4 regions of the Synechococcus sp. ROS8604 genome follow, and region 2 is predicted to be linked to each of the others. Evidence: predicted binding sites of a transcription regulator. Region 2 holds the regulator's gene; each other region holds the start of a gene.
The links. The regulator NtcA, encoded in region 2, controls nitrogen genes in cyanobacteria. The targets are predictions, from matches to a motif close to GTANCNNNNGNTAC.
Positions count from the first base shown of each region.

Region 1 (7,723 bases), 200 kb from region 2:
CTGCAGCAAGACCTGCAACCCAGCACTCACTGAGGGGAAGCGGCCAGCGCTCACCAACGCCTTGGGGAAGGCATGCTGATCTGCCTGGAGAGACGCAGAACTCTCAATGACCACCAAAAACCATCCACGCGCAAACTCAAGTAAGGCTGAGTAGCAGCAATCAACTCACTGGGGTTACGGATCCGCAGCGATAACAACAATTCGTTCAAGCGATCAAAGGCGCCGCTATCAAGCCCATGGAGCGCATAAACAATCCAAGACTAATGGGATGAATAGGGCGAGCAAAAGGACCTTCTTCGTTGTGATCAACATCGGAAACACAACCTTCAGCATCAGAGCAAAGAGCGGAAGGATCAGAAGCCGCTACCGAAGGAATTGGGTTACTTAAAACCAATGACGATGATTTCCAGAAAAAGACAAGTGAATTCAAACAATAAAAGACCCGTGATCAAGGAGAACATGCCCTGAGTCACGGATCAAAGAAAAAAATCTTTGTCCAAACAAATGGACATGAAAATCACCTAACAACTAAACATCACCCGTCCACGCCTTGAACTCCTGATTGTCTTGCTTTACAGGGCGGCGCCTGAAGGTAGCAACTTTGGTCTCAGGCCTAGCAGGCTTGTCACCATCTGCTTCCTTTGCAGAAATAGTGCGTGGATTCAACACATAGCCTGGAGCAGTAATTTTTTCTCCATTGTCTACGGCTTCACCCATCTTGTCCAAGAAAGCTAGAGCAACTTTTCTAACCTGCCCGGCCGGAATAGTTTCAGATTCTGAAATAAAAGAAACAATGTCTTTAAGGTTCAAGTTGACCTCCTTGTCTTGGTTGGGGAAAGATTGTTCGCTGGTCTGCGGGGCGTTGCAGAGACCTTCCACAAAAGGAACAAGGGTCTGGACCTCTTGCAGTGAAAGGCTCTGATCTAAAGGCACCTCGTACGGATAAGAACGGAACACCTGATTCCACGGGAGATTGACGAGCCAACCGTCGGGATATGGCGAGGGTGAGCCGAACAATGCAACTTGCATCTTGTCATCTGCGAGGAAGCACTTGACATTCCGAACGATTTCAATGGACTCCAAAGAGAATCCATCGCCAAGATCTTGAACTTGCGATGGACAAGATTCAACAGGCTTAGATACCAATCGGCCAAAAAGATTAGAGAAGCTCTCCATCATAAAATTAATTACTAACGATAAAATTACGTAAAAAATCAAAAACCAGCTAACATTCTAAATGGTTAAAGAGTAGAAGCAACATTGTCGAATTGCTAACTAGCTATATTGAAACAAGCTGGTTACCCAACTAATTCCGGCTGATCATTATCATGCTTTTCAGTGCGTCGCTTGAAGATAGCAACTTTGGTCTCAGGTCTAGCAGGCTTGTCACCATCTGCTTCCTTTGCAGAAATAGTGCGTGGCATCAACACATAATCTTGAAAAATAATTCTTTCTCCATTGTCTACCGCTTGACCAACCTTTTCTAAAAGAGCTACAGCAACTTTACTAACTTGACCTGCCGGAATAGCTTCAGATTCTGAGATAGAAGAAATGATGTCTTTAAAGTTCAAATTGACCTCCTCGAGGTGGTTTGGAATTTGCATTTACTGCTGTACGCAGTAGCACTAAAATATTAGTCGATTTTCGTGAGAAATCAAGTATTTAGCGGCATCAAGGATCAAGGACTCTCGGGATGCAGTGAGGGAAGCCGTGATGAGGGAGCTTCTATCTTCGAGCACGGAATCCTCATGGATGGCGATGATCCGCCGCCGCAAGCTGTCAAGCCATCAAAGCGATGGCCAAAGCTGCGAAATCCTCAGCGCTCCCAATCTAGAGGAGTCAAACGGACGAGTCATTTTCCTAAAAGCATCTCTGGATTTAGCTAGCTCCTAAACCACCTGACTTCAACACTTGAAACGATACTCAAATGACTTACAAAATAAATTTGTTTGGTTACATTTAAGTGAAGGAAAGCTTAGAGCCAACCTTCTGGCCCCTCTGGAGAATATAAATAGGACATCACCAGCCTGGCGGCCCTTCGCACTCACCGACATACTCAAGAACTGCTTGCGCTAGGACTTTCGCTCCGAGAATTAGTGGATTCCAGTTCTGAGCAATCAGAACTCTCTGCTCGGAGCCTGTGCAAAAGGCATTCAGAAATTTTTAGCAGAAACCCATCTGCTCATAGTGGCTGACAATAAACTTGAGTAAGAAACATGGGTCGATCATTTGCTCGATTCAGGCCTAACTGCGGATGTAATCGGACTCAACCATGAGACCTGCGCTTAGTTGCCAAGTAGTAATTCAGTGGTTTGGCGCAACGCTGCCAAAGTCACGATCCCGTAACTAGCAGATGTGCCATAAATGCCCACCGAATGAATGGTTGCACTTAAAAAGTCGCCAATCTCAGGATTGCACGGACAACCTCATCTAGGAGGAAGGTGACTTTACCAGTAATACCTGACCCCACATTGCGGAAAGTGAATCCCCGAAACACATCAATATCAACATTCAGTACATCTTCCCTCTTCTTCAAGAACATGAAGGTTGACCATAGCAAAAACAAATATTACGAGAAATACCTACGCATCGGCAAAAAGGATTGGAATGAATCTTCAAAGAATGGGCCAGACAGAATGAATAGAGAAGTTAAATTAAATATAAACAAAGTGCGCTGGTCCTTGACCATAAGACTTAATAAGACTCATTTTTTCATCTGCTAGCAATTTTCTGGTGGAGAATTCTCTACGAGAGGAGTCAATATCTCCACATAACTTCGGAAGTGTGGCTTTAAAAAATTCAGATTGCTGTCTATAAAGATCAATATCATCCCGATTCAAAAACCTGAAACGCTTTTTCTGATCATCAGTTAAAACGTGTTTAGAGACAGCCTGGGGCACTTTGCCCTTGGAAATATTTAAACGGAGAGAAGGAAAAGCAAGATTTACATCATAGCCATAAAGCTTGATCATAGATTCAAGATAAATGATAGATAAATCCAAGTCCTCCAAAAAAAGAGCGCATCTACTATCTGAAGAACTGAGCAAGTTGATAAACTCAGAGCCAAGCGCCTTACTCATCATATTTACATATATATCGATGTATTGATCAAAAGTACCAGTGAACATACTTCTGTAAAAATCAAAGTTATAAGCAGAAACAAGCCTACTCAAGGGATCACGCAAAATTGTAGTGACAACCGAAAACTCAGACAAACATTTGTAATCAATAAGATGAGAAGAGACAGCTGAATACTTCTTAAGGGAATCAAGACTAGTATAAGATATAAATTTCTCAATATCGATACGAGAACCAGAAGAATCCTTATTTTCGCAATACAATACTCTACTTGGAAAAGCATTTTGCAAAGCCCAATTAAAAGTGGTTCCACCACACTTATACAAATGCATAAATGCAAGAATATTAGGATATTCCGATTGCATTCAGAATTCTTGACAGTTGAAAATATATTCTACCACTAAGGCCACAACAGCAAGTAACGAAACAGTAAATCAACAAAAAAACCCAAGTGCTCGGACAGATGTCCTTGTAACAAACAGTACCAGTAACCCCAAAAAAAATCAACATATTTTTTAAATCTAAATTGAAAACAATTTCGAATCCTCAGGATTGTTAATCTTACAGCCCATCCTTCAACATTTACATAAGGTTATTCAATCATTTTTTATACAGAGCCATAACCGGACAATTCGAGCATAGGCACCATTTCCAATCACAAGGAAACACAAATGTTATTAAAGCTTGAAAACAGAAGTAGGAAATATGTTTAATAGAACATAATATAGGAAGCAGGAATTAAGGACTTAAAAAAAAGATGATGCAGTCGATACAAGGAAAGGTAACGTCAAACTAGATTGCATAAGTGAACAGGAAGGAGTGCCTTGACAATCAATTGACTTTGAAGCTGTTAGCTGATGATTCTACTGTCATGTTCATCCACGTTTAAATGTTTTCTGAGGGTGAGGTGAGGTGAGGTATTCAGCCACACCAAGCCCTGGCCCGGATGTTGCGAGCAATTAGCACATTCGAAAGTGTTGCCAAGACGTGAATCTTGCAGCGGTTCTGGAGGCTCCGCCACACTCGGCCTTTGCCTCGGAAAGGTCGGGCCATGCAGCTGGGGCCTCTAAAAAACGAAGTGATACTTGATCAGGCAGAAGAGATGATCGACCTTGGAGTGAGGGGGCTGGAATAGAATTATGCTGCCAAAGTTGGCTCACTGTTCTAATTCGATGTAATTAAACTATGTTTCCTTATATCGAAAGGGATTAAATTGAACATCTATAGTAGTGGAATGACATGGAGAGCCAAGGGAGATCGATTTGGGGATAAAATTAATCCATCGGGTTTTGCAGAAAGCATCTATGAAGCATTTAATAAACACATAATATTTATTGCGCCCCTACTGAGTGGTGCACGAATCTAGGGTAAAGTGTTAAGTACAGCTGCGCATGGCATACTTTTCAATCATGAGAGCCCAAGCCGTAGGAAAACATTCGTAACCAGAAAGATAACTCGCGGCTTAAGCAAAAACAATGTAGGATTGGAAAATGTTTATATGTGGGTAATATTAATGCATTGAGAGATTAGGGACACGCACGCGATTACGTTGAAATGCAATGGCGTATGCTTCAACAAGAAGAGCCAACAGATTTTGTGATTGCGACTGGAAGGCAAAAAAGTGTACGTACTTTTATAGAGCTTTTCGCTAAGGCGCTTGGATGGTGTGGTATCAGATGGGAGGGGCAAGGAGTTGATGGGATAGGTCGTAGAGCAGATAACAATGCAATTGAGGTAAGAATCGCCCCAAAATATTACCGCCCCGCAGAAGTTCAAACTCTACTGGAAAATCCTATTCTAGCGAAAGAAAAACTCGGTTAGACTCCGCCAACAAAAACTAGAGGAAATAGTTAAGAAGATGATTGATGCTGATCATCTTGAAGCTCAAAAAATAAAAGACATCAAAGATCGAGATTATGCATATGTGAGCAGGCAAGAGCGCGTTTAAAATGTTAAAACCATATTATCCACCAAACCTTAGCCTAAAATATATTAGCTAATAATATTTTAGCATTAGCGCCTCTATTTACGAACGCAGTCATGCTTTATTTAATAACCAAAGCTTGATACTTTATAATTCGTAAGCACAGCAAGGCTATATATGGTGTTCTATGGCGAGAAATTACAACCAAAGCACCTTTTGCTACAGACACGAACGTAGCATCGCTTATCTTACTTATCGTCATCGTCTAAAACAAATCAGTTACGCTAGTTAATATGAAATACAAGCAGATTATTGAGCCAATCTAAAGCTATTCTAATTTTAGCAAAAAAATATTAAGAATACAACAGATTCTTTTTTAGAAATTACGTCTACTTCCGAAAGCACTAAAGAATATTTAATGCTCCCTATGTCAAATTATCTGCCAGGAAAGTCCTGAAAATTTTTGTGAAAAGCAAATTAAATCCGCGATAATTGGAAAGACCAAAAAAATCCCAACTTGCTCATACCAAAAAATCTCACGACTAAGCAAAAATATTGAACGGGGCTTAGGAAGGTAAATATTCTTCACAAATAAATCTTTTTACCGATATGATCATTTTGGCTAAGCTTTCAAAAATCTTTAGCTAGAAGCTTCTATTAAATCAAGTAATTAGTGTATTTATTTTAAATATTCAGTTATTTTTTATGCGTTTAAAATAGACTTTTGTTAGATCATAAATAATATCACATAAGCTTACTTGAGTTTGATTGATATTACAAGTGCCACTCATTTCATCCTCTTGGCCTTAATAGGCTGTGAGATAGATTGGGTTATTTGTCTGATGTATGGTAGCAAGTTATTACACGAAATCACACTAATTATTCAAGGCTGATTGCAAAAAAATAAATAAAAAATCTTCATTTCTAGGAATCTGAAAATATATTAGGCGTAAATCGATAGAAGAAGACAAATTAACTTTTAAGCATCTTAATAAGTAAATTGATATCTTGTTGATCAAACAATAACGATTTTTCATCAATAAATTGTTTATTCGAAAGATCTGGTAGTTTGTAATCTAAGAAGAGCTCTTTCTTCTTATTATCAAAGAAATTTAAAACTACCCAGTTATTTACTGAATGGTAATAGTCTCTATATTTTTGGGCCGACTCTGAAGAAAAACAAAGCACAGTATTATCATTAAACATATCTCTTACTAATTTAATAGATTTAGTACGAGAGGGCAATGATATGAGACTTGAATCATGACTTTGATACAAATGATTCAAACAAAATAGATACTTGATTGTGGTTGCAGATTCTGTTACTCGTGAGGGTGGAAGCTTCTTCACGTATGATGATAAATAGTTAAAGCCAAGGGTGTGTAAAAAATCAGAAATAATATCCTGATCTACTAAAGCTGGTCTTTCATATAATCTTATTTTAAACTGGTTGGGACGAAAAAATTGAAGCCAGTCTGACAGCCAAATATTAAAGTTCATGTTTTTATTTTCACCAGGTTCTTGGATTCTTGTGCGTTTTCCATTTAGGGCCCCCGTTGAAGAAGCTGCTAAAGCAAAAGACGCTTGCTCGCGGAGATACGCGATTATGGTAATGTCGTCAAAAAATAAACCTGCAAAATTCTTTATTTTAGAAATACCATTGACATCAATAGATGCTAAAAATTCAGATGAAAGAATCATAGTGCTGTTATAAGGTAATTTTCGAGCAAATAAGCAAAGTTGCTCATATTTATTATTCAAATGATTTATCTTTTCATCAACAAAAGAAATATTATTTATTTTCCAGTAGAAGGAATTATCTATTTGATTGGAAAAGATCGATGCCAACCCAATATTCCAAATCTTTTCGTGGATAAAAGGGAGATATATATTTTGGCTTTCTAAGTAAGAAATATTTATTTCAAAGAATTGTCGTAGTGAACTGGTACCTGTTTTGGGATGACCAAGATGAATCACTAATTTTTTTGTCATTTGCCAGTCAGGAGTCGCCAGTGTATTATGGCACTGATTGATAAATGAACAAAATACAACGCTAATGAAACTTCTCTTGATAGGTAACTGTCAGATTGTTGCAATTTCTAAGGTTATCGAAGATGCTTATTCACATGAAATAATACTGAATAAGATTATAATACACAAGACCAATCCTTCTCTTGTTGAACAGTACGCAGAAGAACTATCTCAATCTGACTTGATTATTAGTCAGCTCATTAAGAATAAGAACTATCCAAGCGTACTAAGTAGCGACTACATCAAGAATTGCCATCCACAAAAATGTATTTTTATCCCTAATTCGTATTTTAGAGGATACAATCCTGATCTTATATATCTTAAATACGAAGGGTTAAGGCTAGTCGACACACCCCTCCATGATTATCACAGCAACATAATATATAAAGGGTGGAAGAAAAGTCTTAGCGAAAAAGAAACACTTAATCTTCTTAACGATTCTACTACTTGGGAAAAACTATACAAAACAGTAGCAAGTCAGTCATTTGAAGAATTAAAGTCCAGAGAAGTATCATGCGATATCAAGATATCCGAATTCTTAGAAAAGAATATGAGTCACTCAGTTCTTTTCCATACATTTAATCACCCATCAAATAAGCTCTTGGCAGAAATTGCCGCACAACTTATCCAAATGATTGAAATAAAAACAGGTGTAATCGCCAAAAATAAATACAAGGCTCTTGATAGATT
Region 1 is NZ_CP047946.1:224,751-232,473, reverse strand. It holds gene SynROS8604_RS01065 (hypothetical protein) at 206-430, opposite strand; gene SynROS8604_RS01060 (hypothetical protein) at 529-1,179, opposite strand; gene SynROS8604_RS01055 (hypothetical protein) at 1,299-1,604, opposite strand; gene SynROS8604_RS01050 (sulfotransferase family 2 domain-containing protein) at 2,655-3,443, opposite strand; gene SynROS8604_RS16180 (GDP-mannose 4,6-dehydratase) at 4,451-4,600, shown strand; gene SynROS8604_RS16175 (GDP-mannose 4,6-dehydratase) at 4,633-4,899, shown strand; gene SynROS8604_RS01040 (hypothetical protein) at 5,975-6,994, opposite strand; gene SynROS8604_RS01035 (WcbI family polysaccharide biosynthesis putative acetyltransferase) at 7,059-7,723, shown strand, end outside.
Region 1: the regulator NtcA is predicted to act here: its motif matches at 3,550-3,563, upstream of SynROS8604_RS01050 (sulfotransferase family 2 domain-containing protein).

Region 2 (7,723 bases):
CTGGGAGCCATTGAAAAGTGGCGATCCATTCGTGGCTCGTCTCTGGCGCCTCGGCCAAACCCAGGAAGCCTGGGAAACCTGGCGGAATCAACAACCCCCATCCGATCAGCCATCCAATCCAAGCCAAAAACTTGTGGAAGGTCGCCTTCGGGTGGCCGTGGGGGACGCATGGACAGGCCTGAGTCGCCTTTGGCGCGCCAGTTTGAGACTGGTCAATCAAACCTGCGAGGAGCGTCAGCTCCTGCACCGCAGCCAGCATCCCCGTCTGCTCTCGGAGGTGTTTGACACCGCCTCCCAACAGGAGGCGGTGCGATCTGAACTGCTCATGGCGATCGCCAAGCAGGAATCCCGCTTCTCCCCAAGCGTGAGCTCACCCGTCGGAGCGATTGGATTGCTGCAGCTGATGCCAGCCACGGCGGAAGAACTGGCTGGCGATTCCCTTAGCCAGGAGCAGCTACGCGAGCCAACACGCAATGCCAAGCTCGGAGCGCGTTACCTCCGTCAATTGCTGGGGCAATGGCAGGGCAACATTGTGTTGGCCGTTGCCAGCTACAACGCTGGGCCGGGCGCCGCCAGTCGGTGGGTGACCCCCGATCTGAAGCAAGATCCAGAGTTATGGGTGGAGCGCATCCCCTACCCAGAAACACGTCTTTACACCAAAAAAGTCCTAGGAAATCTCTGGGCCTATCTCGGATCAGGTAGCGACCACTGCGACAGCTGAAGCCAGCGGGTTCGGCAAATCCTGACCCAACCAAATGCCCACCAGCACCACCGCCGCCAACCAAAAAGCCATGACTTGAGGCGGAGGCACCACCTTGATCCGGGTGAGGTCCAACCGGGCCAGCAAGGTGGCAGACGCCAAGATCAGCACATCGGAAAGCAGGCTCAGACTGAGCAAATAAAGGCCCACCATGATCACAAGCAGGAGGGTCGCGATCAGGCTGAGCACGCGGCTGGAGGCCATGAGCATCGACAGCTGACGTAGGAGAAGATCCGGCATCGTGCAGATCAGCACAATCACGAGCGATTGCAACACCTCCACCGTCCAGAACAAGCTGGGCGGCACGTTCTGCAGAGCAATCAAATGCTCACTCTCAATCGACCAGTGATGACCAAGAAAAATGGCCACACCAAACAGCACAAGCAGCAGGGGAGCCCGCAGTGGCAGTGAGAGAAAACGAAAAAGAGACATCAGCATGTAGCCGACGGTCGACTGATGAAATCAGCTGGAAATGAAATCAGCGAGAAAGCTGATCATAACAACGGTATTGGCTTTCAAACGCTAGCAACAGCGCAACCATCAGCCTGCCAAAGTGAGTTACACCATTCTTCCCGGCATGACCGGCAGTTCCGCCCCCGCCACCTTGACCCCCTTGCAAAAGGGGTTGCTGCTCATCACGGCACTGGTCCTCGCAGCTGGATTATTTCTGCTGCGCAATGGTCTCAACCAGGAAGCTCCTCTCGACCAGCTGGCCAGGCAATCCCTCGATCCGGAGATCGCTCTCAACAACTCCCGGCCCACCGTGCTGGAGTTTTACGCCGATTGGTGTGAGGCCTGCCAAGCGATGGCGCCAGCGATGCTTCAGACGGAACAAAAACACGCCGATCAGTTGGATGTGGTTTTGGTGAATATCGATAATCCACGCTGGCTCGATTTGATCAACCTGTATGACGTCACAGGGATTCCACAGCTCAATTTATTTTCAGCCGACGCTGTGATGCGCGGCCGTTCGCTTGGGGCGCGAACAGCAGACGAGTTGGAAGCATTGGCGGTTGCCTTGATCGACAATTCGCCGTTGCCTGCGCTGGCTGGCGTTGGTTCGACCAGCAGCGTGCCCCCTGCGGAGACGGTTTCAAGCCCAGGCCCCCGCAGCCACAGCTAGACAAAACATGAACAGTTCATCGCAGACGACCCCCATGGACTCTCGTTTTCGAGTTGACCTGATCGCCGCAACCCCGAATCCGCAACAGTGCGTGTACGTGGGAATGCACCAGGACTACAGCGAGGGCTTTGTGGCAGCCGATCGCGCGCAATGGCCCGATGAAATCAAAGCTGGCGAAATTTGCGTCAAACGCCTCCTGGCTGGAGAGCGGGGCCATTACGGACCGATGGAGCATGCCCAGATTGTGTTGAACGTGGGCTGGTTTCCCCATTCCGTGATGCAACAGGCACGAACGCACCGGGTGGGCGTCAGTTTTGATGTGCAATCCATGCGTTACACAGGCGATCGCATCTGCAGGGCTGCCCTCGGAGAACTCGATCTCGAAGAAGTGTTTTATTTGCGCCCCGTCGGCGAGTACAGCGACCGAAAAGGCAAAAAATACCTCTACAGCGAAGCTGAGCGGCAAAAAGATTTAAGCCACTGCAAAATCAGTGCCGCTCGCTATCAGGAATTGCTTCAGGCTGGTTTTGCCGAAGAACATGCCCGCGGCATCCTCCCATTCGATTACAGACAACATTTTGTGGTGAGCTTCACGCTCAGGGCCTTCCTGCATTTCATGGACCTACGCGCCAAGCTGGATGCCCAGCAAGAAATCCGCGAACTCTGCGATTTGATGTGGCCCCATCTCAAAGCTTGGACTCCAGAATTTGCAAGCTGGTACGAAAAAACAAGACTGCATAAAGCCAGGCTTGCTCCCTAACAACCATTCATTCAGACCTTGGCCAGCGTTACCCGCTCTGGCTGATGCTGATATTTCCCTTGCCGGTCGCTGTAGGTGGTTTCACAAGGATCACCCTCGAAAAACAACAACTGACAGATCCCTTCATTGGCATAAATCCGACAATCAGCGCCAGAACTATTACTAAATTCCAAGGTGAGGTGTCCTTCCCATCCAGCCTCTGCTGGAGTGGTATTCACAATGATGCCTAAACGGGCATACGTACTCTTACCAAGGCAAATCACCGTGATATTGGGTGGCACGCGCATTATTTCAAGGGCCACACCCAAGCCATACGAATGGGCCGGAAGGATGAAATAGTCGCCATCCTCATCATGATGAAGAGGCGTTGATTCAAGGTTGTCAGGGTTGAATCGCTTGGGATTCATGATCGTGCCTGGGACATGGCGAAAGATCAAAAACTCCTTAGCCGAGAGCCTCAAGTCGTAGCCATACGACGAGCAGCCAAAACTAAGAACCGGACTCTTGCGTTGATCCGGATCCAAGTGGCGTACCAACCCATTTTGAAAAGGCTCAAGCATGCCTGCATCGGCTTGATCCGTAATCCAACGATCGTTCTTCAGCATTAAAAACCTCGACGCAGTTCCGTCACTTGATCAGCCATCTCCATCATCTCTGCAGGGATCGCGGGCCCCGTCACAATCACATCCATGGCGGATGGCCGTTGCTCCAACACCGACAAGACATCCTCATGAGTCAGATAGCCAAGCTCGATCGCCAAGCCAATCTCATCCAACACGAGTTGATCCAAGGTGCCTTCTAGAAGATGGGTTTTGCAGATCTGCCAAACCGCCTGAACCGCCTCTTTGACCTCGTCATCGCGGCTATCAGCAGCATCTGAAAGGCATTCCGTCACGGAGGGGCGCAACCATCTCAGCCGATCGCAGAGGGTGAGGCTGCTCTGAGGGCCTTGGCCCACTCCACCCTTAAGAAACTGAGCAATTAAGACATGGCTACCCAGGCCCGCCGCACGCAGCGCCTGGCTCAGAACACCAGAAAAACTCCCACGAAAGGAGGCGGTATGCACCTGAAGCTGACCTTCCGGAGCCACCAAATGCAGCGGCGGACGAACCTCCACAGAAGGGAGTCGCCTGAGACCTGCTTGCTCGAGAGTCCTGTGGTCAACAGTCCGCGACTCACGGGAATGATGGGTAGGGCTGAGGCTGACGGTCATCACATTCGCCGATGTCCGGCAAATCCGGATGTGCATGAATCTAGCGGTGAAAGGCCAAGACACAAGTGTTTTGACACCATCCATGGTGTGCCTAGCCACCTGGCAGGCTCAAAGCATCTCCGCACCTTGGGCTCATGACAGGCACCTCTCGCAATGACGGACGTCAGCCGGGCGAGCTTCGCCCCTTCTCGATCAGCTGGGATCCGATGGGATTTGCCCTGAGTTCCGTGATCATCCACAGCGGGCGCACCGCTGTTCTTTGCAGCGTTTGTCATCAAGAAGGAGTGCCTCGCTGGCGCAAAGATCAAGGCCAGGGGTGGCTCAGCGCCGAATACCGACTCCTCCCTGGATCCACTCCAGAGCGACAGAACCGTGAACTCCTCAAACTGAGCGGACGCACCCAGGAGATTCAGCGTCTGATTGGCCGCAGCCTACGGGCAGCGATCGACATGGAAGCACTTGGCGAAAACACGTTGAGAATCGATTGTGATGTGATTCAGGCGGATGCAGGCACGCGCACCGCTGCGATCAGCGGATCTTGGGTCGCGCTGCAACGGGCCTGCGAACGGCTGGTTCAGCAAGGGGTCCTCAGCAGCAATCCTGTTCAATCCCAGGTGGCCGCCGTCTCCGTTGGCGTGATTCACCAACGCCCTCTACTCGATCTCGACTACAGCGAAGACAGCCAAGCCGATGTGGATCTCAATGTCGTGATGAACGGAGAGGGGCATTTGCTGGAGCTACAGGGCACGGCGGAAGGCGCTCCCTTTAGTCGTCACCAGCTCAATGACCTACTGGACCTCGCCGAGCCTGGGCTCAAGCAGATTATGCAGAATCAGAATTGGGCTCTCTCCAATAGGTGAAAGTGCGGGTTTTCGTGTTCCTTGCTACATGAGCAGGAGGTGCTGATCCATAGCATCCCGGAACACGAGTAGAAACCATGGCCGAAGTCAGCCGCGGCTTCAGCCGATACGCTCCCCCAACCATCCGCCCAGCGGGCTCGAGTTTCGGAACCCCAGCGGCTCCAGCTAGTCGCACCCTTCAAGACGTCATTCGGGGACTCGATGGTGCCAACTCGGAAATGGTGGAACGTGGGAAAACCATCTTTTTCCCCGGCGACCCCGCTGAAAAGGTGTATCTGATTCGTCGAGGTGCCGTCCGCCTCTCCAGGGTTTATGAATCGGGCGAAGAAATCACGGTTGCCCTGTTGCGAGAAAACAGTTTGTTTGGCGTTCTGTCGTTGCTGACAGGTCACCGATCCGATCGTTTTTATCACTCAATCGCTTTCACACGGGTGGAGATGGTGACGGCTCCAGCCACATCCGTGCGGCAGGCCATTGAAGACGACACCAGTGTGGGATTGCTGTTGTTGCAGGGGCTGTCCAGCAGGATTCTCCAGACCGAAACGATGATCGAAACCCTCACCCATCGGGACATGTCGTCTCGACTGGTGAGCTTTCTGCTGGTGCTTTGTCGAGATTTCGGTGTGCCTGGTCAACGGGGGATCACCATCGATTTACGCCTTTCCCACCAAGCCATTGCCGAGGCGATCGGGTCCACACGCGTCACGATCACGCGTCTCCTGGGGGACCTCAAGTCATCGAGCCTTGTCGATATCGATCGCAAAAAGATCACTGTTCTCGATCCAATCGCTCTCGCCAAGCGGTTCAGCTGACCATGCAGGTGAAGATGGAGCTCCCATCCGAACTCTGATCCTTCATTTTCCGTGACCGGCTGGTTTCTACTTCTCGCCCTGCTTGTGCTTGGAGGGGTGCTCTCAACCCTGGGGGACCGCCTTGGCTCTCGCGTGGGGAAAGCTCGGCTGAGCTTGCTTGGACTGCGTCCCAAGCGCACAGCCGTGGTGATCACGGTGTTGACCGGCAGTCTGATTAGTGCGCTTTCCCTTGGACTCCTGCTCTTGATCAGTCGGCAACTCAGGGTTGGGCTGTTTGAACTGAATGCTCTCGAAGCCAAATTAAGGAGCAGTCGCACTGATCTCAAAACCAGCAAAAGCGCTCAGGAGCAGGCCAGCAAGGAGCTCACAACGGCCCAACAACGCGCGGCAGAACTGCGTCGCACCCTTAAGCCTCTCCAGGAGCAAACCCGATCCTTGGAAGCGGAGCGACAGCGCTTGAGCCAAGACGTGGATGCCAAAGATATCGAGATCCAACGCACCGAACAGGAACTCTCTGCTGTGCGTACGCAAATTCGCGATGGCGAGAAAGAACTCAATCAACTGGAAGACACGCTCCTCGCGCTGCGGCGCGGCAACGTCGCCATCAGCAGCGGGCAGCCGCTTGCCACCGTGACCCTGAAACTCGAACGCCCCGATCAGGCAAAAACGGTGATCGATCAGTTGCTCCGAGACGCCAATCTTCAGGCCTATCAACAGGTCCTGCCTGGCCAACCGGCAGAGCGTCAAATCCTGTTGGTTCCGAGGCCTGACATCAAGCGCTTGGAACAAACGATTCGCAAACCTGGCACCTGGGTTGTGAACATCCGTTCAGCCGCCAATGTGCTGCTGGGCGAAACCGTTGTCTACGCCTTCCCTGAAGTGCGTCCCAATGTCACGGTGACCAGGGAGGGTGAGGTCTTGGCACGCACTACCCTGGCGAGCAATGAACGCGACCCTGAAGCCGTGCGCAATCGGCTGAACCTTCTCCTCGCCTCCACATTGGCCGAGGTGCAAAGACGCGGTTCTCTCAGCAAGGGATTGCAGTTTGATGGCAATGCCATCAATGCGCTTGGCCAAGAGCTGATCGACCGCAACGGAGGACTCGCGGGGCTGGAAGCGGTGGCGTTACGCCGCAGCGAAACAGCAGATCCCATCGCCATCCAGCTGCGTCTCAGCCGATGACTCGCGTTGTCGCCATGGATCCCGGCCGAAGCAAAAGTGGATTGCTCCTCGCAGACACCGCCACGAGCACCGTGCTTCAAGGGATGGTGATCCCCAGCGCTGAGGTCCTTGATCAGCTTCGCGTCTGGATGGCGGACGCTCAGGGGGACACCGCCCAGATTGCTGAACTGGTGATCGGGGATGGCACCAGCAGCATGATCTGGCAACAACAACTGCCTGCAAGCCTGCCGATCCGCGTCGTCGACGAAACGGGAACCACCCTGCGGGCCAGAGAGCGTTACTGGCAGTTGTGGCCGGCACGGGGCTGGAAACGCTTGCTTCCCAAAGGCCTACGCATCCCATCGGGCGATCTCGATGCCATCGCCGCGCTCGTCATCCTCGAGGACTATCTCGATCGACCATTGCAATGGCCGGGTCCAGATCCCCTCAGAACCGGGCTCTCACGGTGAAGGTGTAGTCCCCTCCCGGTTCCAGGTCATAGTCGGATTTCACAAGAAAGCGAAGCAGCGCGTCTTGAATCAACGCGCGCCCCAAGGACGGCTCCACACTCAACTCGCCACGATCAAAAAACCAGCTGAACTGCCAATTGAAGCCTCCGGCCTGGACGTCTCCCTCCAAACATTGATCCGCAAAACTCTGGCGTTGAACCCTTAAGTGGGCGGTGGTAACGGGGAGCGCTGCCATCACGCCTCAGGGTTGGTGGGAGCCAACTGAAGCCCATTGATGTGATTTCCGGCGAGGTCGAGACCTTGCCGCTGAATCCGCTCCAAACCATCGACCACCTCCACCAGCACCTTGTCGAGCAGGGGCTCCTCCTCACGACTGAAACTTCCCAGGACGTGCGACACCGTTCGCGCCTTGCGCTCACTGGGATTTTGCCCGGGTGCACCAATGCCTATCCGCAGACGCCCAAAATCCTGGGTGCCGAGATGCTGGATGGTGCTTTTCAGGCCGTTGTGGCCACCAGCAGAGCCGCGGGCGCGCAAACGCAAACGACCAAGCGGCAGATCCAT
Region 2 is NZ_CP047946.1:429,684-437,406, reverse strand. It holds gene SynROS8604_RS02225 (transglycosylase SLT domain-containing protein) at 1-721, shown strand, start outside; gene SynROS8604_RS02220 (hypothetical protein) at 695-1,198, opposite strand; gene SynROS8604_RS02215 (thioredoxin domain-containing protein) at 1,338-1,883, shown strand; gene thyX (FAD-dependent thymidylate synthase) at 1,918-2,643, shown strand; gene dcd (dCTP deaminase) at 2,655-3,248, opposite strand; gene SynROS8604_RS02200 (cob(I)yrinic acid a,c-diamide adenosyltransferase) at 3,248-3,856, opposite strand; gene rph (ribonuclease PH) at 3,991-4,716, shown strand; gene ntcA (global nitrogen regulator NtcA) at 4,794-5,528, shown strand; gene SynROS8604_RS02185 (DUF3084 domain-containing protein) at 5,580-6,710, shown strand; gene SynROS8604_RS02180 (resolvase) at 6,707-7,159, shown strand; gene SynROS8604_RS02175 (DUF3146 family protein) at 7,137-7,394, opposite strand; gene pth (aminoacyl-tRNA hydrolase) at 7,394-7,723, opposite strand, start outside.

Region 3 (7,723 bases), 490 kb from region 2:
TCACAACTTGGATGCTGCTTTTAGCGAAATACTGGGTTGATCAATTTTCGAAGCGCTTCCAAGCGCCCAGCTTCCTGTTCGATTGGTTTGATGACAGAAACTGCTGGAGCAACGATGACGGCACTTGCTTTTAATTCTGGTTGTTTTGATATGGGGCAGGCCTGTTCATGCATCAGTGCATTCACCTCACAGGCTTGAGCTTGCGTGAATCCCCAATGCATCGGAAGAAAGACTGTGCTCCGTCGGATTTTGTCTGTGACTTTCACGCGAGCGGTGAGTTGGCCCCTTCGGGAGCTCACCGCGGCGAGCTCTCCATGCTTCACCGCAAATTGATCTGCATCTTTAGGGTTAATTTCTAAGAGGGGTTCTGGGTGCATCGTTTTTAAGCGCTCCACCTGTCCTGTCCGAGTCATCGTGTGCCACTGTCCGAGATAACGGCCAATAGTGAGGACCAGTGGGTACGTGTCACAAGGTGGTTCTGCAAGACCAAGTGGTTGGTCGCTGCAGAACCTTGCTCGTCCATTTGTGGTTAAAAACTTGTGATTGGTGTACAGCCGTTTTGACTCTTGAGAGGGTGAACTGTCTTGAGGAAATGGCCATTGTTGGGGTCCCTCTTTGGTCAGAACGTCATGACTTAATCCTGAGACATCACATAATCTCTTTTTTGTTAGTGCTGTAAATTCTGCATAAACTTCAGCCGCACATTCGTATGTGAATTGTTCTTCAAACCCCAGGCGCCTTCCGATTTCGGCAAACACTGCCCAATCGGGGCGGCTTTCTCGATGGGGATTCCGGAATGCTGGGCAATACGTCACTCTGCGTTCAGAGTTGGTCATGGTTCCAGCTTTTTCGCTCCATTGAGCAGCTGGTAGGAGCAGGTGGGCGTAATGGGATGTTTCTGAATCTGTATAAGCTTCGCTTACGACGACCAATGGGCAGCGTTTCATCGCTGTTTTGACGCGTTCTAGATCTGGCATGCTCACCAGAGGGTTCGTCGCAGCAACCCACCACAAATCGAGTTCTCCCCGTTCCATCGCTTCCACCTGCTGCCAGGCCGTTAGTCCAGGCTTGGAGTCAATTTTCCCCTCAGAAAACCCCCAGGAGTGCTCGACTTCAGCACGATGCTCCGGGTTCGTAACTTGACGATATCCGGGAAGAAGGTGGGAGAGGCCGCCTGCTTCTCTTCCTCCCATGGCGTTGGGTTGTCCTGTGAGTGAAAAAGGTCCGGCTCCTTCTTTGCCAATTTGTCCTGTCAATAAGTGCAGATTGATGATTCCACCCACGACAGCGGTGCCTTCTCGCCGTTGATTCACACCCATCGACCAGAGGCTCAAGACTTTTTCGCGGCGATGAAAGAGCTGGGCGACTTCCCGTAGACGTTTTTCCGGAATGCCACAAAATAAGGCCACACGTCTAGGGGTCCAGCGGGCGACGACATCAAAAAAGGCGTCGTAGTTGTCAGTGCACTCATCGATAAAAGCTGGGTCCTGCCCGTTTTCTCGCATCACCAGGTGGGCGATGCCGTGAAGGAGGGCAAGGTCACTCCCAGGAGCGACTGCTAAATGAATGTCAGCAGCATTTGCGGTATCGGTTTGGCGTGGGTCCACCACCACAATGGTGACGGAGCCAGGGTGTCTTTTTTTTCGTTTTAGTAATCGTTGAAAGAGCACTGGATGGCATTCAGCGGTGTTGGTTCCGATCAGAAATGCCACCGTGCAATGGTCTAAGTCTTCGTAGCTGCAGGGGGGACCATCTGAGCCCAAGCTGCGGGTGTAACCCGCAACAGCTGAACTCATGCAGAGTCTTGAATTAGCGTCGAAATTGTTAGTACCTAGCGCTCCTTTGAGGAGTTTTTGCGCCAAGTAATAGTCTTCTGTATGAAATTGTCCCGAGCCATACATCGCGATAGCATCTGGTCCTTTGGATTTCAGGCTTGTTTTGATTTGGCTTGAGATGCGCTCAAGCGCCTCATCCCAGCTGATCGGTTGGAAGTCGTCATCAAGACTGTTGCGACCAAGAGGTTGATCCAGTCGGCCCCTCGACAGGGTTTCTCCGACTGTTGCCCCTTTGATGCAAACTTGGCCGAGGCTTGATGGATGCAGCCGATCTCCTCGAGCCGTCCACATTGGGGTTCCATCTGCATCTCGACGGACGGCTTCCCCCTTTTTTGCCGGTGGTCGAAAGTCCAACCCACACCCCACTCCGCAATAAGGACATTGACTGCGAATGGTTGTGATTGGCTCAGCCATGATTCGATAATTGGTATTAGAAACACCCGGAACCAATGGCTCCGGGTGCCATGCAGATATGAATAGGTGTAAGGAATCAGTTATTGGCGAAATTAGGACTCGCTGTTTCTCCTTCATGCAAGTCATCAAAGGAACCCTTGGGTTCTTTGAGGAAGAAGAAGCAGAAGAAAGCAACGATTAGGCCAGCGACCCCCAGAACTTGGAAGAAAGCACTATTGGAGGCTGCGATGATTTCTGGAGAAGGATCCTTACCCCCACCCATCCACATCGGTAGCAGACTAAAAATCGTGAGGTAAGTCACAGCTCCGACGTTGCCGTACGCACCAACCAAACCAGCAACTTGGCCTGTGACGCGTCGCTTCACCAAAGGAACGAGTGCAAACGTAGCTCCTTCTCCTGATTGAACGAAGAAAGAGGCCAGCATGGTGATCAACACAGCGATGATGATCCCTGTGGTTCCGCTGAATGTGCCAGGTTTGATCATGCTCATGACGAGGTAACCAATCCCAAGACCTCCTGTTAAGAACGCCATCGTGTTTTTACGACTGCCAAGTTTGTCGGAGATTAGGCCTCCAGCTGGGCGAGCGACAAGATTCACAAAAGCAAAACAAGAGGCGAGGATGCCAGCGGTTGCTTTAGGGAGATCAAAAGTGGTTTCGAAAAATGTTGGCAACATTGAAACGACGGCCAGCTCTGATCCAAAATTCACAATGTAAGTGAGTTCAAGAATGGCAACCTGCTTGAATTCGTAGCGATCTTCTTTGGGATACGTTTTCGTACCCATGATCAGCTCTCGATTGGTGCGAATGATTCCCCAGGTTTGAAAAATGAACCAGATCAGAACGGCACCCAAGGCCAATGGATAGGTTCCTGCATTCAGAAAACCAACCTTTTGTAAGCGCCAGCAAAGCACGCAGAGAATGGCGGCAAACGGCACATTCATTCCCAGCAATCCCCAGAAATCACGCATTGAAGTGACTTCCAGGCCTGCTGTGCGTTCAGGCTTTTGATAAGTTTTTCCAGGAGGTGTATCGCTAACGTTGAAGTAATAGATAACACCGTATATGGCAGAAATGATTCCAGTTAGAGCAATCGCACCACGCCAATTAAGGATGGCCCCTGAGGGAAGTTCAAAGCCGCCTGAGAACGAGAGCCACCCTGCCAGTCCTACGAGTGTTAATGCCGAGAACGCTGATCCGAAATTGCCCCAACCGCCATAGATTCCTTCGGCGAGACCGATCTCTTTGGGTGGGAACCATTCGGCAACCATGCGGATCCCGATCACAAAGCCTGCACCCACGATGGATAAAAGTAGGCGTGCTACCACTAGCTGATTAAAGTCTTGCGCTGAGGCAAACATCAGGCAAGGAATGACCGAAAAAACCAGCAGGCTGGAATAGGTCAGTCGAGGCCCATATTTGTCGAGAAGCATTCCGATTAGAACGCGGGCTGGGATCGTGAGAGCCACGTTGCAGATCGCAACGGTACGGATTTGACCGAGTGTTAAGCCCAAATCGGCCTTAACGGTGGTAGCCAAGGGCGCCAGGTTGAACCAGACGACAAAGGTCAGAAAAAATGCGAACCAGGTGAGATGAAGAGTTCGGTATCTCCCCTGGAAAGACCAGAGTTCTCCAAGCATGGGGGTATGAAAATGTGTAAGTCAACCCCGGCTTCTGAAAAATGCGCAGAGGAATCAAAATGCGGCGCACATGCAAACCGCCCAGCTATTTGATCATTAGGCTCTGACTCGCATAGTTGTGTTTGATACCTATAAGGGGCTATGCCAATGCTGATCGGTTCACTTTTGTTTTATTCGCTACATTGCATGAGCCTTCTTTGTTCGGTATTTCGTCTGCGATGGACCTGCCAATCGTGCAAGGACTCCGCGCTTGTGTGCTTAGTGGCGGGATGAGTCGTCGCATGGGCCAAGACAAATCTCTCCTCGCTCATCCTGATGGCGGCTGTTGGTTGACCCACAGTATTGGTGTGTGCCGTTCTCTGGATCTGCCAGTTGATGTGGTGAGTTCAATCCCTCGTCATCGTCAGTTGGTGTCGACATTGGAAGGTGTTGAGTGCAGGTCTGATCCTTCCCCCGGTCAGGGGCCTTTGGCTGCGTTGTCGGCGGTTTTTGGTCAGGCGAAGGCGCTCGCTTTCCTTGTCCTCCCTGTTGATATGCCTTGCTTGGACGCTTCGATCCTGGTCCGGCTGATTCATGCTTGGCAGGAGCAGCCATCTTTGGCTGTGGTTTCACATGACGGAAATCAGCTTCAGCCTTTGTTTGCTATCTATCCCAATCACAGTGTCTATCGAGATGCCTTGTGGAGTCAGTTGGCTGCTGAACAGCTGAGTATGCATGATTGGCTTGAGAGGGTGCCGCATCGGGTGCTTGCCTTGCCTTATGGGGCGTTGCGAAATCTCAACTGTCCTGCTGATCTAGGAGCCCTTGAGGAATGATGAAGCCATCAGCTGTCATTGATCTCCTTGCTAGGCCGCTGGGAGTTTTAAGGTTGTCTCTAACTGCAAGATGTAATTTAGCGTGCCGATATTGCTGTCCAGAAAGCATTGAGCCTCCAGGTTTGTTGTCTACTCGTGATCAACTTCGCTTGATCCAAGCGGCCTGTCAGTTAGGAGCCCATACGCTTCGACTAACAGGTGGTGAACCTTTGCTCACCGATCGCCTTTGGCCGCTTCTTGATCAACTCTCGCTTGCAAGGCAGGAGGTTGCTCATCCTTTTAGTCGTTTGAAAGACGTGGCTATCACCACCAATGGTTCTCTCCTCAACGATGAGAAGGCAAGACGGTTGCGCGATATGGGAGTGGATCGCATCACGATCAGCTTGGATGCCGTTGATGGAGCAAGTATTGCCCGTATGGCTGGCTTGCGTTCTGGTCCTGAGGCTGGGAAGGCTCTCATTCAGCGCGTCTTGGCGGGAATTGATGCAGCTCGTGCTGCGGGATTCAATCCTGCGCGAGGTCGTCTCAAGCTGAATGCCGTGATCCAACGCGGTCAAAATGATGATCAGCTGATTCCATTGGCGCGTTTTGCAAGGACACAAGGATTGCCATTGCGTTTGATCGAATATATGGATGTAGGCAATCGCAATGGCTGGTGTCGTGATCAGGTGATGCCGGCCAGTGAGATGATTCAGCTTCTTCACAGCAATTGGCCGCTTCAATCCCTTGGTCGTCAACCTGGTGGAACAAGTGGTCAATGGATCTACGAAGATGGTGAAGGTTCTGTTGCCACCATTGCCTCAATTACAGAGCCATTCTGTTCTGATTGCAATCGTCTTAGGATCACCGCAGACGGGCAAGCGTTTACCTGTCTGTTTGCCAGTGAAGGTCTTGATTTGCGCCGATGGCTTCGAGAGGATGTTTCCGATTTTGCGCTTGCAGAGGTGATGACTGGGCTGTGGTCGCGCCGTTCTGATCGTTTTAGTGAAGAGCGTGGGTTAGAGCAGCCAGCAAACCATCACGCCGAGATGGCTTATTTGGGTGGATGAGTGGCATCCGCTACGGATTAAACGAGGTATAAGCGTTAAAGCTGATTACTGACTTTTTGTTGCGATGTTCGAGCTTATTCCTTATACGCGTTTTCGTGATACTCCATCTGTTCGTTTTTTTGATGTCACGATTTCTGATTCGAATGCTCGCGACTTAGTTATTCACCGTGGGCCAGCGGTAAGTCCTCCGGATGCAGAGGAGAGTGGAGATTGGCAATTTTATTTGCATCCCCATCAAGAAGACAACCTGTTGGCCGCTAGTGGAGGGCGAACGTTTTATTTGGTCAATTTTGCTTGGGATCAGCCTTTTCATATTGTTCGTCTGGCGGCAGGAGGCGACATTCTTCGCATTCCTCCCGGAACATTTCATCGATCTATTTCTGATCTAGATGGATCTGTCGTGCTCAATCAAGCGGTTCGTGAAGAGAAGGCATCTTTGACCCGTGAGTTTCGTGTTTATAACAGTGGTCGTATCCCTGCCTTGAGGTTGGTGACGACCAAAGGTGCCATGCGTCCTGTGTTGCATGGTGTTGAGCCGCTTCTTCAAGCTGCCTGAATAAGAGCCGTCTTGTTCTCCGGTTGATTGGTGTTGTCGTCAACGGTGGCTTGAATGGTCCAACTCAGGTGGCTTTGCGTGGATGCCGGCCCGCTGAAGCTGCCCGTGACCGCTGCCGTGAGATCTGGGCGGGAGGAACTCGCAAGCACGATGTAGCGATCGGTTGTTTCTCCTCCTGCGCTGGGATCAAACCCACGCCATCCAGCACCTGGTAGATAAATCTCCGCCCAGGCATGTAGGTCGTAGGACTCGGGTGCCGGATTCGCTAAGTGGTAACCGCTGACAAAGCGAGCCGGTAAACCAATGCTTCGGCAGCATTCCACCATCAGCATGGCGAGGTCGCGGCAGGACCCAACCCGCTCTCGCAGAGTTCGGCCTGCTGGCCAGGCGGCTCCTTGATGGCGTTGGGTGTATTTCACCCTGTCTTGAATCATTTCGATGAGCTGTTTGAGGAAAGGCAGCGCTTGTTGGTTGGTGCCCATCAAGGCGTCCTGAGCTAAGGCAACTGCTGAGGGATCGTGTTGGCCGTTTGGCAGCCAGCCCTCTAGCGCTCCTTGAAGATCTGGATTTAATCGACCACGTGGGTAGGGCAGTAGGGGTTCGCGCCCATTGAGACAATTCAGTAACGGTGCTGGAGTCGTGGTTTCAACGCGACTGCATGCTTCGAAGCGGAGCTCATCAGTGGTGTTTTGAAAGCGCACGCGTTGAATGGCATCGCCGCTGGCTGCGACGAGTTCATGGCTATGGAAGGGCTGGGGTGAAATGTTGAGTTGGTAATCGATCAGGCGCTGATGACCATGGCCCCGAGGTTGCATGCAGAGCCTGTGTTCGCTCAGACTGATTTGAGCCTCGTAGTGATAAGTGATGCAGTGGATTAGCTCAGCGCGCATGATGGATCAGTGGGAATGGAGCCAAGGTCGGTGGTGATGAAATATCGGGCGTGAATCAGTTGATGCAGTTGATTGAGCTCTTCCTGTAATTCGTCGATGGCTTCGTGCAGCCCCCGCTCAATCAGGACATCAATCCGTACATAGCTCCACTTGGCAAGCAACTGTCCGCGCAGGCATTCGAGATCATCAGGGGGGCCCAGTTGTGGTTGTCGTTGGATGAGGCGCAATGTGTCGTTGATTTTTTGCAAACAGAAGCGCACTGATCGCGGGAAGATTGGATCCAGTAGTAGGAATCTGGCCACGGAAGATGGAGTGATTGCTTGTTGAACACTTTTCCGGTACATCTGATAAGCCCCGGCTGTACGAAGTAGAGATATCCATTGAAGTTCATCAAGAACACCACCAATTTCTTTTGTGCTTGGTAGAAGAAGAAAATACTTCACGTCCAGGATCCTGGATGTTTTGTCGGCGCGTTCGATCCAGCGGCCTAGTTGACTGAAAAGCCAGGCCTGATCACGGCTTAGG
Region 3 is NZ_CP047946.1:2,815,766-2,823,488, reverse strand. It holds gene SynROS8604_RS15210 (nitrate reductase associated protein) at 1-40, shown strand, start outside; gene SynROS8604_RS15205 (molybdopterin oxidoreductase family protein) at 21-2,249, opposite strand; gene SynROS8604_RS15200 (MFS transporter) at 2,326-3,888, opposite strand; gene SynROS8604_RS15195 (molybdenum cofactor guanylyltransferase) at 4,107-4,703, shown strand; gene SynROS8604_RS15190 (GTP 3',8-cyclase MoaA) at 4,700-5,752, shown strand; gene SynROS8604_RS15185 (redox protein) at 5,817-6,308, shown strand; gene SynROS8604_RS15180 (transglutaminase family protein) at 6,296-7,198, opposite strand; gene SynROS8604_RS15175 (alpha-E domain-containing protein) at 7,183-7,723, opposite strand, start outside.
Region 3: the regulator NtcA is predicted to act here: its motif matches at 4,004-4,017, upstream of SynROS8604_RS15195 (molybdenum cofactor guanylyltransferase).

Region 4 (7,723 bases), 470 kb from region 2:
AGCTCGGCGCCCGCTGACTTCAAACCCTATGAGTGCCATTGATGAAGCCTCCCTTTGGGATCAGCTGGCCAAGGCACGGAAGATTCCTTTGAATCCAACCTGGCTGGGAGAGGTTTTCTCTCCCAGCCTTTCTGTTGAACTCCGTTTTGCAGTGGCTGAGCGCTTGGGGATGTTCGCAGAAACAGGTTGGCCAATCATCCATGCCCTGATCCAACAGCACGGAATTCATCCTGAGTTGATCCACGCTGCCGGCCTCTGCCATCAACCTGAAGCAAAAGATTGGTTACTCACGCAGCTGAAGCAATCCCATGATCCAGATGCACACTTGCTGAACGCACTGAGTTGCTGGGGTGCAGAGCTCACACCATCTCAATTCGAGCATCTTTTGCAATTACCTGGCCAAGCACAACGCATCGCGGGCCTTAATCTTCTTGGCTTCAAATCTCATCAACTTGAAGCCGTTGAATTGCTGCAATTGTGTGAATACGCACTTCAAGATTGGCGTGATCCTGTTGTCATCGCCTGCATACGTCTGCTGCAGCGACGAGACGACATGGAGATCAGCACCAGGCTTGCGGTTCTGGTCCATAAAGGCTCCGATGCAGCTGCTGAAGCTGGCTTAAGAGCCTTGGGTTGCATGGCCACAACGCATAGCAAAATAACGCTGAAGTCACTGAGCGTAGAGCTCACTAATCCAGAACGACGTGCGCACGCCCTACGCCAACTTCAACAGCAATATTAAAGACATTAAAAAACCCGGCCATGCCGGGCGTTTTTGATTTAAATCAAAAACTCACCATTTTTTATAAGGCAAGAATTTTCCGCACATTGTAATCTTTACCCTGTCTCCTTTAGGATCTTCAACCTTATCCACATCCAAAGTAAAGTCGATAGCACTCATAATACCATCGCCAAATTTTTCCTGAATAACATCTTTAAGAGGCATACCATAAACCTGCATGATCTCATAGAAACGATAGATCAGCGGATCTGTAGGAATCACAGGATCTAGACTTCCTTTCGTCGGAAACTCCTGCAGCGCAGCGGTAATGGCTGGATCGAGAGCCAACAATGTTGCTAATTTCTCCGCTTCTTCAGGGGATGCGGTTGCCTGTCCATAAAAGAGAGAAGCAATCCAAACCTCATCGAGCCCAAGGGCCGCTTCTAAGTCAGCAAAGGAAAGACCCTTCGCCTTCTTTGCCGCCATCAGTGAAGCAGTAAGCGTCGATGGCGAGGGACCAGCCAAGGACGGTGCTAAAGCAGATGTTGTCATGCAATAAAAGACCAATAAAGAACTACTAGAGATCAGAAACCCTTGCGGGACCACTCAGTAGTGGGCGAATCATCTACAAAATCAAGACCCAAAAAAGATGCATTGACTACCAATTCAGAAGCTCGGAGCAACCAATAGCAACATCTGCGACAGAACGACAGGTGGTGGGTAGTGCACTATGAAATAGCTGATGGTTAGTCCCTATTCATGCATCTTTCCACATTCGCGAATCTGTTTAATCAAAACTTGATTCAAGCTCTAAAAAGTATTAATACCCTGCTAGCAAACGATTCTTTGTCAGTCACACCAGCCCTTGTGCGCCAAACATTCCCAAACTTGCTCATTGAACGCCTCTATTACGCCGAGGGGCGACAGCATCCATCGCACCCACTCCATGGAAGCCATGCAGGCCTATGCAGGAGCTAAGGCTTCGAGTTACATAAAAAGATCTGGTATCAATCACTACCGCCGAAGGGGATAATTCTGCGGAACGATCTCCTTCGGTTCCGGTGATATCAATGGAAATGTCTCCAGTAGCCAAAAAGCGTGCATATTTCAAGCAATTGCTACGCAAAATTGGCAGTGGAGAGCACACCAGCAAAGGGCTAACGCGAAGCGAAGCCGATGAGGCCATGGAGTTGATGCTCACGGGAGGAGCTTCAGACGTCCAAATCGGCGCCTTTCTCATTGCCCATCGCATTCGCAGGCCCGAGCCTCAAGAGCTCACCGGCATGCTCGATACCTATAAACGTCTCGGGCCCTGTCTTCTCAGTGAACCCGATCAACGCCGGCCGATCTGCTTTGGCATGCCCTTTGACGGCCGATCTCGCACGGCACCGATCTACCCCTTAACAACGTTGCTGTTGGTGGGGTCTGGACAGCCTGTGGTCTTGCAGGGAGGGAAGCGAATGCCAGTGAAATTTGGAATCACTGGCGCAGAGCTGTTCGCTTCGATCGGGCTCAACTTGCAGGGACTGTCGATCAATGATGTTCAAGCAGGCTTCAACCTCCATGGTCTTGCCCTCATCTATCAACCGGAACACTTCCCCCTTGGCGAGGCACTGCTTCCCGCGCGGGATGATCTCGGGAAACGACCTCCACTGGCCAGCGCCGAGCTGCTCTGGACTGCTCACCAAGGGCACCACCTGCTTGTGAGTGGATTTGTGCATCCACCAACGGAAAACCGAGCCTGGCAAGCCCTAGAGCTGGCCGGAGAAAAGGACGTTATCACCGTGAAGGGCTTAGAGGGAGGAACAGACCTGCCGGTTAGTCGGGCCGGGATCACAGCTCGCATTCACAACTCAGGAGAGCCCGAACGACACATCGTTCACCCCCGTGATCATGGCTGCTTTGGAGACGACCCCCGCTGGGAATCAGAGGAGGCCTGGGCGACACACGCCAAAGAGGCCCTTCTAGGCCAAGGGCCCATGGCCCAGTCATTGCGTTGGAACGCAGGCTGCTACCTCTGGTTGAGCGGACTGAGCAAAAGCTTGGAGGACGGTGTAGAGGAGGCCCGCACCATGCAAGCCAATGGAGTTGGCACCGCCGCCTTGGAACAACTGATCGCCTGGCGGGCGTCTGTGGGAGGGTGATTAACCGTCTCGATCGAACGTGCGCCGTCCTCACGTTCCAACGTTATTAAGTGCGTTTCTAACGCTTCTCAATGACCGACTCAGCGAAAGCATTGTTTTTCCATTGCTGCCCTTTCTGTTGGCATCGTTCAATGCCGACGGTCGCACCCTTGGTCTTTTAGCTGGCAGCTACGCCCTTGCTCAGTTCGCAGCGACTCCCTTCATCGGAGCCCTGAGTGATCGCTTCGGCCGCAGGCCTGTGATCGCCATCTGCGTCAGTGGTTCCGTCCTCGGCCTCGGACTGTTTGCGATCACCGTGAGCCAAGACTGGCCCGCTGGAGCTGTGCTGCCCCTCTTTCTCCTGTTTGGAGCCCGTCTGATCGATGGGGTGAGTGGTGGAACAGCCGCCACAGCAGGAGCCGTACTCGCAGACATCACCCCTCCGGAGCAACGCGCACGCGCCTTCGGATTGATCGGAGTGGCCTTCGGACTTGGTTTCATTATGGGCCCCTTTCTTGGTGGCCAATTAGCCCGCATTGCCGTCACGGTGCCGCTCTGGGTGGCAACCGGCTTCGCCGTGCTCAACCTTGTTGTTGTCCTGACGTTGCTCCCTGAAACCCATCCGGTGTCAGAACGCCGCGTCCTTCCCCGCAAACGGGAGCTCAACCCCTTCGCTCAAATCGCGCGGGTGATTGGCAATCCAGCCGTCGGGCGTCTGGCCTTGGGCTTTTTTCTGTTCTTTCTTGCCTTCAATGGCTTCACCGCAATCCTGGTTCTCTATTTCAAGCAACGCTTCAATTGGGGTCCAGAGCTTGCCACTACAGCCTTTTTGATTGTGGGGGTCGTCGCCACCGTGGTCCAGGGTGGCCTGATCGGTCCATTGGTGAAACGGTTTGGGGAGTGGAAACTCACGCTGATCGGCCTCGGTTTGGTCATCGCCGGTTGTTTGCTCATCCCCACAACCGATCCGGAGCAAGCCAGGACCGGAGTGTTCACAGCCGTGGCGATTTTGGCCAGCGGCACGGGTCTCGTGACCCCAAGCCTTCGCAGCCTGGTGTCGCGGCGTCTCAGCGATGAAGGGCAAGGCGCAGCCCTTGGCAGCCTGCAAGCCCTCCAAAGTCTTGGCAGTTTTTTAGGCCCACCTCTCGCTGGACTGGGCTACGACCTCCTGGGTCAAACCAGTCCGTTCTTTGGAGGCGCCGGATTACTTCTGGTCGTCGTGCTCTTGGTGACGCGCAGTCCCCTTGAGGAATCCACAGGGTGACCGACGATTGCTACCTTTCGCTTGCGAGCACAGTGCTCTAGACCATTGATGAGCGGCGTCATGCTTCCCGAAAATCTCTACATCAATCGGGAACTGAGCTGGATTGCCTTCAACAAGCGCGTGTTGTCTCAGGCGCTTGACCAAAGAACGCAGTTGTTGGAACAGGCCAAATTCAGTGCCATTTTCAGCAACAATCTCGATGAGTTTTTCATGGTGCGCGTGGCGTCCTTGAAATCTCAGGTTGAGGCCGGCATCGACAAGCGAAGTGAGGATGGGCTCACGCCACGGGAGCAGCTCCATGAGATTCGTAACCAGCTCTCAGCACTGCTGGAAGCCCAGCAAACGCACTACATCAACCATCTCCGCGTAGGCCTGGAAGGCTTTGGTGTGTTTCTGTTCAACTACCAACAGCTGAACGCCGCCCAACAGCACTGGGTGGACAACTTCTTTCAAACGGCAGTTTTTCCTGTCTTGACGCCCCTGGCGGTAGATCCTGCCCATCCCTTTCCATTCGTTAGCAATCTCAGCCTCAACGTCGCCGCCCTGATCCACGACCCAGAGTCCGGCCAACGCCAACTGGCCCGAGTGAAGGTCCCACAAAAAATCCTTCCTCGCTTTGTCTCGATTCCAGTGGAGCTGAGCGGAGATGAATCCAAGCCAATGCACACAGCCGTACCTCTTGAGCAGGTGATTGCCTTCAATCTCGGCCTGCTCTTTCCAGGAATGAGCATTGAAGGGCATTACTTTTTCCGGGTCACCAGGGATGCAGACCTGGAACTACGCGACCTTGAAGCCGACGATCTGATGATCGCCATCGAACAGGGCTTGCGAAAGCGAAGGATGGGGGGTGAAGTGGTCCGCTTGGAGGTGGCTGCCGACACTCCTCTAGACGTCATTGAGATGTTGATGGACGGCATGTCCGTTGTTGAAGAAGACCTCTACAAGGTGAATGGACCTCTCGGGCTCGATGATCTTTTCGGCTTGATGAGCCTGCCTCTGCCACACCTCAAAGACACCACGCACTCAGGTCAAACTCCCACCGTCCTCAGTCGCACGCAGAGGGGCATGTTGGAAGACGGCTCCATCAAAGAAGAAGAATTCGAGAGCATTTTCTCGGTGATACGCCGCCGCGATGTTCTCCTCCATCACCCTTACGACTTGTTTTCCACGTCGGTCGAGGAATTCATTAACCAAGCGGCAGACGACCCCCTCGTCATGGGAATCAAGATGACCCTCTACCGCACATCCAAAGATTCCCCGATTATCGCGGCGCTTATCCGTGCAGCAGAAAATGGGAAGCAGGTGATGGCACTTGTCGAGCTCAAGGCTCGTTTCGATGAAGACAACAATATTCAGTGGGCCAAACATCTGGAACGCTCTGGAGTGCATGTGGTCTATGGGGTGATTGGCCTCAAGACGCATACCAAGATTGTTCTGGTTGTACGCAAAGAGAAAGAACGCCTACGCAGCTATGTCCACATCGGAACTGGTAACTACAACTCCAAAACCTCACGTCTTTACACCGATCTAGGCCTGCTTTCAGCTCGACCGGAACTTGGCCAAGACCTCGTGGAGTTGTTCAACTATCTAACCGGCTTCTCTAAACAACAAAGCTTCCGCAAATTACTCGTGGCTCCTGTCTCCTTAAGGAAGGGGATGGAACAATTAATCCGCCGTGAAATCGAACATGCTCAGCAAGGACGTGGTGGATCGATCAAAGCCAAAATGAATTCTCTGGTGGATCCAGGAATCATTGCTCTTCTATATGAAGCATCTCAAGCCGGGGTAAAAATCCAATTGATCATCCGAGGGATGTGCAGCCTTTACCCAAGACTCGAAGGTATAAGCGACAACATCAGCGTGATCAGTATTATTGGTCGTTTCTTAGAGCATTCACGCATCTTTTGGTTTAACAATGGCGGCGAACCGGAAGTGTTCATCGGTAGCGCCGACTTAATGCCGCGCAACCTTGATCGACGCGTCGAAGCGGTTGCCCCCATTGAAGAACCCGAACTCAGAGCACAGCTCGAACGCCTGCTTGAACGCTACCTAAGCGATAACAAGGGTGCTTGGGACATGCAAACCGACGGTACGTTTATTCAACGGCATCCCGAGGGAGAAGAGCGCAACTCCCAATCGCAGTTAATTGATGACTGGAAAGGAATGCACTAGTTCATCCAAATCGACAGCAATCTTCAACGACGATTGAAGGCCCAAATAGCAAGAAATCAATTAATTCTGTAGTCATTTTTACCATAAACAGTAGCCATCGACATCGCGAATTGATCCAGATAACGATCTACCGAAAGGCTTCAGAATTACAACCACTTCTAAGCGCTGACGGTGCTAAATTGCGCCCAAATTCGTCAGGAGACCAGGGTGATGGGGATCCCTCTGGAGTCCAATGGAGCTGCCCCCAAAGGCACTTCTGTGGAACCCTTATTGCCGACTGCTAGTCGACGCAATACAGCCAATCATTCACGTGGCACAAGCTCTGGCAGAGCAAGTCGTTCGGGTGGACGCTTGGCCACAGATTCAATTGGTCATTATTTGAGCAGTATCGGGCGTGTACCACTCCTAACGGCTGCTGAAGAAATTGAGCTTGCCCATCATGTGCAAGCCATGAAAGAGCTTCTTGACATTCAAGAAGAAGACCGGACTCCTAAACAACGCCATCGCATCCGGATGGGGAAGAGAGCACGCGACCGGATGATGGCTGCCAACCTCAGGTTGGTGGTGAGTGTCGCCAAGAAATATCAAAACCAAGGCCTCGAACTTCTCGACCTCGTTCAGGAAGGGGCGATCGGGCTCGAACGTGCTGTCGACAAATTTGACCCGGCGATGGGTTACAAATTTTCGACCTACGCCTACTGGTGGATTCGGCAAGGGATGACACGGGCGATCGACAACAGTGCACGCACGATCCGTCTGCCGATTCATATCAGTGAAAAGCTGTCGAAAATGCGCAAGATCACCAGGGAGCTCTCCCATCGTTTCGGGCGTCAACCGAACCGTTTGGAGTTGGCTCATGCCATGGGTATTGAACCGAGAGACCTCGAAGAACTCATCTCCCAAAGCGCCCCCTGCGCTTCTCTTGATGCTCACGCCCGTGGCGAAGAAGATCGCAGCACCCTCGGAGAACTGATCCCAGATCCCAACGGCGATGAGCCGATGGAAGGCATGGATCGCAGCATTCAGAAGGAGCACCTGGGCGGCTGGCTCTCACAGCTCAATGAGCGCGAACAAAAAATCTTGCGTTTACGGTTCGGCCTTGGTGGAGAAGAACCCCTCACCCTTGCCGAAATTGGCCGTCAAATCAATGTGTCACGAGAACGCGTCCGCCAACTCGAATCCAAAGCCATTTTGAAATTACGCACGATGACCAATCATCAACAGGCCGCCTGAGTCGTCCTTGCCTCTGCCATCTCTCTTGCTCATCGCCCTCTGGATGGCCGGTGTCTTAGGCAGCGCTCTGATCTGCCGTCAACGCTGGCCCAATCAACGCGAGCTGAGTCGAAAGATTGTTCACGTCGGCACTGGACCGGTTCTTCCACTCGCCTGGTTTCTCCAAATTCCAATCGCGATTGCAGTGCCTTTCGCTGTGGTGGTCACCGT
Region 4 is NZ_CP047946.1:2,832,174-2,839,896, forward strand. It holds gene SynROS8604_RS15265 (formate/nitrite transporter family protein) at 1-17, shown strand, start outside; gene SynROS8604_RS15270 (HEAT repeat domain-containing protein) at 29-742, shown strand; gene cynS (cyanase) at 794-1,246, opposite strand; gene SynROS8604_RS15280 (anthranilate phosphoribosyltransferase family protein) at 1,792-2,865, shown strand; gene SynROS8604_RS15285 (MFS transporter) at 2,885-4,108, shown strand; gene ppk1 (polyphosphate kinase 1) at 4,157-6,280, shown strand; gene SynROS8604_RS15295 (RpoD/SigA family RNA polymerase sigma factor) at 6,491-7,513, shown strand; gene SynROS8604_RS15300 (diacylglycerol/polyprenol kinase family protein) at 7,557-7,723, shown strand, end outside.
Region 4: the regulator NtcA is predicted to act here: its motif matches at 1,726-1,739, upstream of SynROS8604_RS15280 (anthranilate phosphoribosyltransferase family protein).